Regions from separate parts of the Mucilaginibacter sp. P4_D1 genome, predicted to be linked through region 2. Evidence: riboswitches for the same ligand, from Rfam matches in the RefSeq annotation. Region 2 holds a riboswitch; each other region holds the start of a gene.
What was found. A riboswitch is a leader RNA that binds a small molecule or an ion and turns the genes downstream of it on or off. The one in region 2 is predicted to bind S-adenosylmethionine.
Positions count from the first base shown of each region.

Region 1 (2,274 bases), on a different contig from region 2:
ATTTGCAATAGCGGCTGTTTCCGGGGCCGGTTCGGCAATAAGCTCATCTAATAATTTATTAAATTTCTTCTCGTAATCCTCGTGATACTTACCTGTCACGGTGCCCGTATAACCGGTATATATCTCCCTTACATCGCCTTTTCTATCAATGATGATGGTAGTTGGGAAGGCAATGAATTTATTCAAAGCAGGCAACTTTTGCGATACCAGTTTTTTATCGGCCAGCCCTCCAAAAGCGATATCATAATTGATTTCGTATTTTTCTTTCAGCTTGCCCAAGGTATATTTGGCATATTCCAGGCTGTCCTTCTGTTCAAAACCTAATGCAATGGCTTCTACACCGCGCTGATGATTTTTATTGAACCATGGGGATAGAAACACGGTTTGATCGGTACAGTTAGGGCACCAGGTACCTATAATCTCTACAATTACTACTTTACCTTTGTATTTGTTATCACTCAAGGAAACCTGTTTGCCATCGATACCAGGGAATGAGAAATCAAGTTTTTTATAGCCTTCTTTTAAAAATGTGAGTTTGTAAGGATCAGGTAATTCAACCTCTGTTTTTTTGGCGGCATCAAATTTCAGGTTTTTATAGATGCCAAAACCTTCTTCGCCGCTGATGGAGCCATCGGCATTGATCTTACCTTTTATAATGAACGGACTTGGGCCGGTAAAGCCGCTTAGCGCAAACTCATCGCCTTGTACGGTACCTTCCAGTTCGCGGGTGTCACCAACAACGGTCATTACCACACCGGTAAGCTTGTTCCCTTTTTGTTTCAATAAGGCTATAGATGCAGGAACGGCCTCTTTACTGTATGTTTTGATTTCCCATTTACCGGTCAGGTCGGCTTTAGGGGCTACATCTTTGCCGGGTTCTACAAAGCGGTAGGTTTTACCATATTCTGCAGTAAATGGTAATGAGTTGCCCCTGAAACCCGGTACCAGGCTACGGTATTCGCCGGTTAAGGAGCCATCATCCTGAATTTTGGCTACCAGCGCGGCATCATAGGTATTCATTTTGATATATACAGAATCCGTACCAATTGATTTCACATGAAAATTATCTCTGCGGGAGCCGTTGATGAGTGTGAAAACAGCATGCTCGGCATCCTTTCCCTTCAGCTCGAAATTAAAAGGCACCTTTGATTCGCTTACGGTAAATTCGCCGCGCCATTTTCCTTCTTTTATAAATTTAGGCTTTGGGGTTGCATGGGCCGATAACACGCTTACCCCGCTGAGCAATAAAGCGGCAGATAGCAGCCTTGTTTTGGTTAAGTAGTTTGTAGTTTTCATTTTGTATAAGTTTTAATTGTTGTTAATTGATGCGATGCCGGAAATTTGGGCATAGGTTATCCATTGGGCTTTACAGCCTTTGAAAAAACACTATAAATTTTTAGGGTATCCGGCTGTTAAAACCAGAAAACGTACTGAACCAGGCAACAACATCGTTTGATGGCCGCGGGTTGTAGCTGTGGGTAATGGCTGTTAAGTGTGTTCATGACTGTTAGTTAATTTATATTCCGGCGGCATAATTGCTATCGGAAAAAGTTTAGCACTTATTTCAGACTGCTGAAAAGTTGCTATAAGATCATCGAGACTTCCTCTCCCTTATTCTTTATAAATCAACTAATTAATGGTGGGGTTAATTAGAATGGTGTAAAGATAACAACAAATATGATAAATACAATAAAATCTATAGATTTAGTAGAATATTTTTAAGTTTTGTATGTCTTTTTTAATTTTTTCTTGTAAAACGACAAACATCCTGAACTGTACAGCACACGCCTGAATTACCACCATAGCAAAGCAACGCACTTAGTACAGCCAGGATGTATATCTTGCTCAATATTTTTTAAACCTGGAATGTAAAGCGTTAGCAATTATGGTAACAACAGCCAGGGGTGCCACCATGCTGTTTTCGGGCTTTTGTAAATAAAGTAAACTTTGGTTTCATGGTATTAGTTTTATTAATAATGATAACGCGTTTAAAAGCGATTACCATTTTAACAGACCGATTGGTGGCTATCGTGCTGCTTTTTATATGATTTGGCTTATATTATATTTTTATTTTACAGGTACACTAAATTCTACATCGTCTGGCGGTAAACATTGCTTATCGCTGCATACCATAAAGTTCACGGTACCACTAACGGATGCCTGCCCGGATTTAAGCTTTACTTTTTGCTGAAATATAACAGACTTTTCAAAGTACTGAACATTCATACTAAATGACTTTTCGTACTTGTTTAGTGCCTTCGGTTCTTCTGTGCT
Region 1 covers NZ_JBFUIJ010000004.1:223,353-225,626, reverse strand. Annotated here, with positions in the region: gene AC1DV1_RS06415 (peroxiredoxin family protein) at 1-1,296, opposite strand, end outside; SAM riboswitch class I at 1,514-1,627, opposite strand; gene AC1DV1_RS06410 (protein-disulfide reductase DsbD domain-containing protein) at 2,068-2,274, opposite strand, start outside.
Region 1: it holds a riboswitch for S-adenosylmethionine, as region 2 does, so the genes downstream of both, AC1DV1_RS06415 (peroxiredoxin family protein) here and AC1DV1_RS08610 (peroxiredoxin family protein) in region 2, are expected to answer to the same signal.

Region 2 (2,274 bases):
AGAAAAAATGGCAACAGGAGTGCCAGTAGAAATTTGTAATTTTTTAACATGATGGTTAATGATTAATAGTTTTTATTGCCGGTATAGCAAAGCCGGTCATCAGCATTTTGGGCATAGCAATGCCTGCTGTTGAATTTATAGTACCGGTAAATTGATTGTTGATTGTGTTGGTTATAAGCAGAGGCGGCCAGCTGCAGCAGGGGACCCGTGGCTAATAACCGTTGCCTTTATTTAACAGCAACAACGCATACCCTGCATATACAGGTAAACAGAAGCGAGGGAGAACGGTACGAATTTGCTGGCAGGGAATACGCTTGGAAAAGGTGTTCTTGTTGTTTTCATAACAATTTGATATATAGATAGTAGTATTAAGTAGATAGTGCCGTTTTGACTCAAAATATAAGAATTTGACTAAAGAGGTTTTTGAAACCCGAAACTTTGAGCTTTATGCCTTCTGCTTTAAGCTTTTAATTAGTTTACAGATGCAGTTTTATTGTTAACCAGCGCATCAACTACTTTTAGCATCGATGCAAATTCCTGGGTATCATAAAGGCGGGTGAGGTATACAATTTTGCCGTCTTTGTCAATAACCACGTTGCGGGTTACACCGCTTTTTTTGTTGGCAAAGCGCCCGAAAATATCGGCACCAGGATCAAGCGCCAGCGGATAGCTGATGTTCATTTCCTGCTGAAAATGTTGCACTTTTTCAAGCGGTTCGTCCCTATCAACGCCGATAAGTACCAGGCCTTTGTTCTTATAAGCCTGCCATACATCTCTTTCAAGATGAGGCATTTCCTGGCGGCATACGCTGCACCAGCTTGCGGTAAATTGCAGGATAACTATCTTACCCCGAAGCTGTTTTAGTGAAGTTTGGGTGCCATCGGCCAGTACCAGTTTAAAATCATCGGGCGCTTGCTCGCCGGTTTTAACAATATAACCCCGGTCAATTGATGCAGGCAGGGGAGCAGGCGTTGTGGTTTGCGCAACGGCCAAATAGCCGGTTATTAATAAGGAGCAGGTGATGAGTAGCTGTTTAATTTTCATAACGTAAATTTTTAACTGCGTTTTTATAATGCAGGGTTAAAAGCACTGGAATTTAAATAAACAAGAAATTTGGGCGATAACGATATGATGGCACAGCTATATAGCTGTAAGTAACGTAACATACATTATCTTTTCCGCCACTTAAATGGCGAACAGGAATTAGCACCTTTATAACAATTGGGCTTACAGGTTGCTAAGACATCACAGGGCCTTTCCCTCCGTCTTTCTTGATAATTAAATTAAAGAACTGTTTAGTGATGCAAATATATAATATATTCTACTAAATACATAGACATTATATAATTTAATTGTCATGAAATGAATAGTGGTATTGAACGATGGTCACGACTCATCCAGGCTAAGCTACACCGGCCTATCTATCTCCGGTTCATGCCGCAAAAGGGGTAACCCCAATTTTGTTTAATTGGTTCTATATGCGATATCCGGGTAAAAAATTAAACATATAAAACAAATACCTGATTTACGGAGGAAAGTAAGGCCATGTAAAACTGCGAGTTACAGGTTTTTTGAAAAAAAAATGTGAGAGATTGAAAAGAAATTCTATCTTTGCATTCCGTTTCGAAAAGCACTCGTAGCTCAATTGGATAGAGCGTCTGACTACGGATCAGAAGGTTAGGGGTTCGACTCCCTTCGAGTGCACATATAATTTGCCTTTAAATGGGTTTAATCCATACAGGTACAAAGTTAATCCTAAGCCTTTCTGTGTTGTACCGAAAGGCTTTTAATTTATAACGAGCATGCTAAACCTGGTATTGTTTGGTCCTCCCGGAGCCGGGAAAGGGACTCAGTCACAAAAGCTTATTGAACAATATGGATTGATCCATTTATCAACCGGCGATCTTTTACGTGGCGAAATTGCACAAGGAACAGAACTTGGGTTGGAGGCAAAGAAGTTGATGGATGATGGCAAGTTGGTTCCTGACGCGGTTGTAATTGGTATGATCAGCAATAAGCTGGATAGCAATAAAGACGGTAAGGGTTTCATTTTTGATGGTTTCCCCCGCACGGTTGCACAGGCAGAAGCTTTGGATAGCCTGTTAACCAGCAAGCATTCGGCAATAACCGGAATGATAGCGCTTGAGGTTGATGATAATGAATTATTGCGCCGCCTATTGCTACGTGGTAAAGATTCGGGCAGGCCTGATGATGCCAATCCGGAAGTGATTAGCAAACGCATTCACGAATACAATGATAAAACGGCGCCAGTGG
Region 2 covers NZ_JBFUIJ010000006.1:177,760-180,033, reverse strand. Annotated here, with positions in the region: gene AC1DV1_RS08615 (SusC/RagA family TonB-linked outer membrane protein) at 1-50, opposite strand, end outside; gene AC1DV1_RS08610 (peroxiredoxin family protein) at 472-1,044, opposite strand; SAM riboswitch class I at 1,167-1,281, opposite strand; tRNA gene AC1DV1_RS08605 (tRNA-Arg) at 1,631-1,704, shown strand; gene AC1DV1_RS08600 (adenylate kinase) at 1,803-2,274, shown strand, end outside.

Region 3 (2,274 bases), on a different contig from region 2:
CTTAACCCCGGCCTGATGAACCTTATCGTTGACCAGGAAAGAGGCGGATTTTCAACTTTGGGTTATGTAGCCATATTTGCACCAGTTGCCTTTTCGATGATTATAAGCTTTGGCCTCAACAGGTTATCGTACCCCGTTATTTTGTTCTTGTTTATTGCTTACGCTGCTTCAGTGGGGATAAGCTTAAGCATTTTTGGCCTTATTTATACGGCAACATCCATATTTACCATATTTATTAGTGCTGCCGTAGTTTTTGGTATAATGGCTATTGCCGGGTATTTTACCACTATGGATTTAACCAAATTTGGTTCAATTTTAATTATGATCTTTTTTGGTGCATTTGCTGTGGCCATGGTTAACTTCTTTTTAGGTAGTCCGCAACTTAGCTATATACTTAGCTTTGTATTTGTGGTGCTGATGGTTGGTTTAACAGCTTACTACATGCAAATGCTGAAAAGAATTGGTGCAGGTATTGAGTACGGAAGTGCTGAGTCAAAAAAATTGGTGATCATGGGTGCGTTTGTGCTTTATACCACATTTATTAACTTGTTTACTTCAATGCTTCGCTTGTTCGGTAGCAGAAGGTAATAAAGCAACCAATATTTATTATTTAAAAGCTGCCCCGCAAAGGCAGCTTTTTTTGTACACATAAATTTACTTAGCGTACACATAGCCGGGCATATAAACTATTGCATTTTACGGCTTTATTATGCACCTTTGCAGTGCTTATGGAGAAAGACGGAGGGATTAGACCCTGCGATGTCTTAGCAACCTGTGCTTCACAAGGTGCTACATTCTACCCGGCCGGCTAAACAGCCCCTGGAAAGATAAGCGAAAGTCAATTGAACACCCGACTTTTCGATGTAAGCTTTTTTTAGTAGCAAGTAGTTAGTATCAAGTAGCAAGATTTTTTTGTGTTGATCTAATTAAAAATCATGGGCCGGAGTTTCCGTACTTGATACTTGATACTAACTACTTGATACTAACCATGGACATTAGAAAAGAATTAGAAAAACGCATCCTTGTAATTGACGGGGCTATGGGTACCATGATACAGCGGTACCAGCTTACCGAGAAGGATTTTCGTGGTGAAAGGTTTAAAGATCACATCAGCGATCTACAGGGGAATAATGACCTTTTGAATATTACACGCCCGGATATCATCAAGGCCATTCATGCCGAGTATTTGGATGCCGGTGCCGATATCATCGAGACCAATACCTTCAGCACACAAATTATTTCACTGGCCGATTATAAGCTGGAAGAGCTGGCCTACGAACTTAGCTACGAAGGCGCGCGTATTGCCCGCGAAGTGGCCGACGAATACAATCAAAAAAATCCATCAAAGCCGCGTTTTGTGGCGGGTGCCGTTGGGCCAACCAATCGTACAGCGTCCTTGTCGCCAGATGTTAACGACCCTGGTTACCGCGCCGTTACCTTTGATGATTTGGCCAATGCCTATTACGACCAGGTACGTGGCCTGGTTGATGGCGGATCGGATTTATTATTGGTTGAAACCATATTTGATACCTTGAACGCCAAAGCGGCCTTGTTCGCTATCAATAGATACGCCCATGAGTCGGGCAAGCATTTGCCTATCATGATCTCCGGTACTATTACCGATGCCTCTGGTCGTACCTTATCGGGGCAAACTGTTGAAGCTTTCTGGAACTCGATACGCCATGCCAACCTGCTTTCAGTGGGCTTAAACTGCGCTTTGGGTGCCAAAGAAATGAGGCCGCATTTGGCCGAACTTTCTGAGAAAGCAGATGTATTTATATCGGCATATCCTAACGCTGGTTTACCAAACGAGTTTGGCCAGTACGACGAAACCGCGCATGAAACCGCGCACCAGGTTGATGATTTTATTAAAGCCGGGTTGGTTAATATTGTGGGTGGTTGTTGTGGCACCACGCCCGAGCACATCAAATGCATAGCCGATAAAGCGGCCAAATATCCCCCAAGACTTATCCCCGAAATTGAACCCGACCTGCGCCTGAGCGGCCTGGAAGCGGTTACCATAAAGCCCGACAGCATTTTTGTAAATGTGGGCGAGCGTACCAATATCACCGGTTCGCCAAAATTCTCGAAACTTATTTTATCTGAAGATTATGAAGCCGCCTTGGCCGTTGCCCTGCAACAGGTAGAGGGCGGTGCCCAGGTTATCGACATCAACATGGACGAGGGCATGATTGATTCGGAAGCGGTAATGGTAAAATTTCTGAACCTGGTAGCATCCGAACCTGATATTGCCAAACTGCCTATCATGATCGA
Region 3 covers NZ_JBFUIJ010000027.1:30,212-32,485, forward strand. Annotated here, with positions in the region: gene AC1DV1_RS20275 (Bax inhibitor-1/YccA family protein) at 1-588, shown strand, start outside; SAM riboswitch class I at 724-834, shown strand; gene metH (methionine synthase) at 989-2,274, shown strand, end outside.
Region 3: it holds a riboswitch for S-adenosylmethionine, as region 2 does, so the genes downstream of both, metH (methionine synthase) here and AC1DV1_RS08610 (peroxiredoxin family protein) in region 2, are expected to answer to the same signal.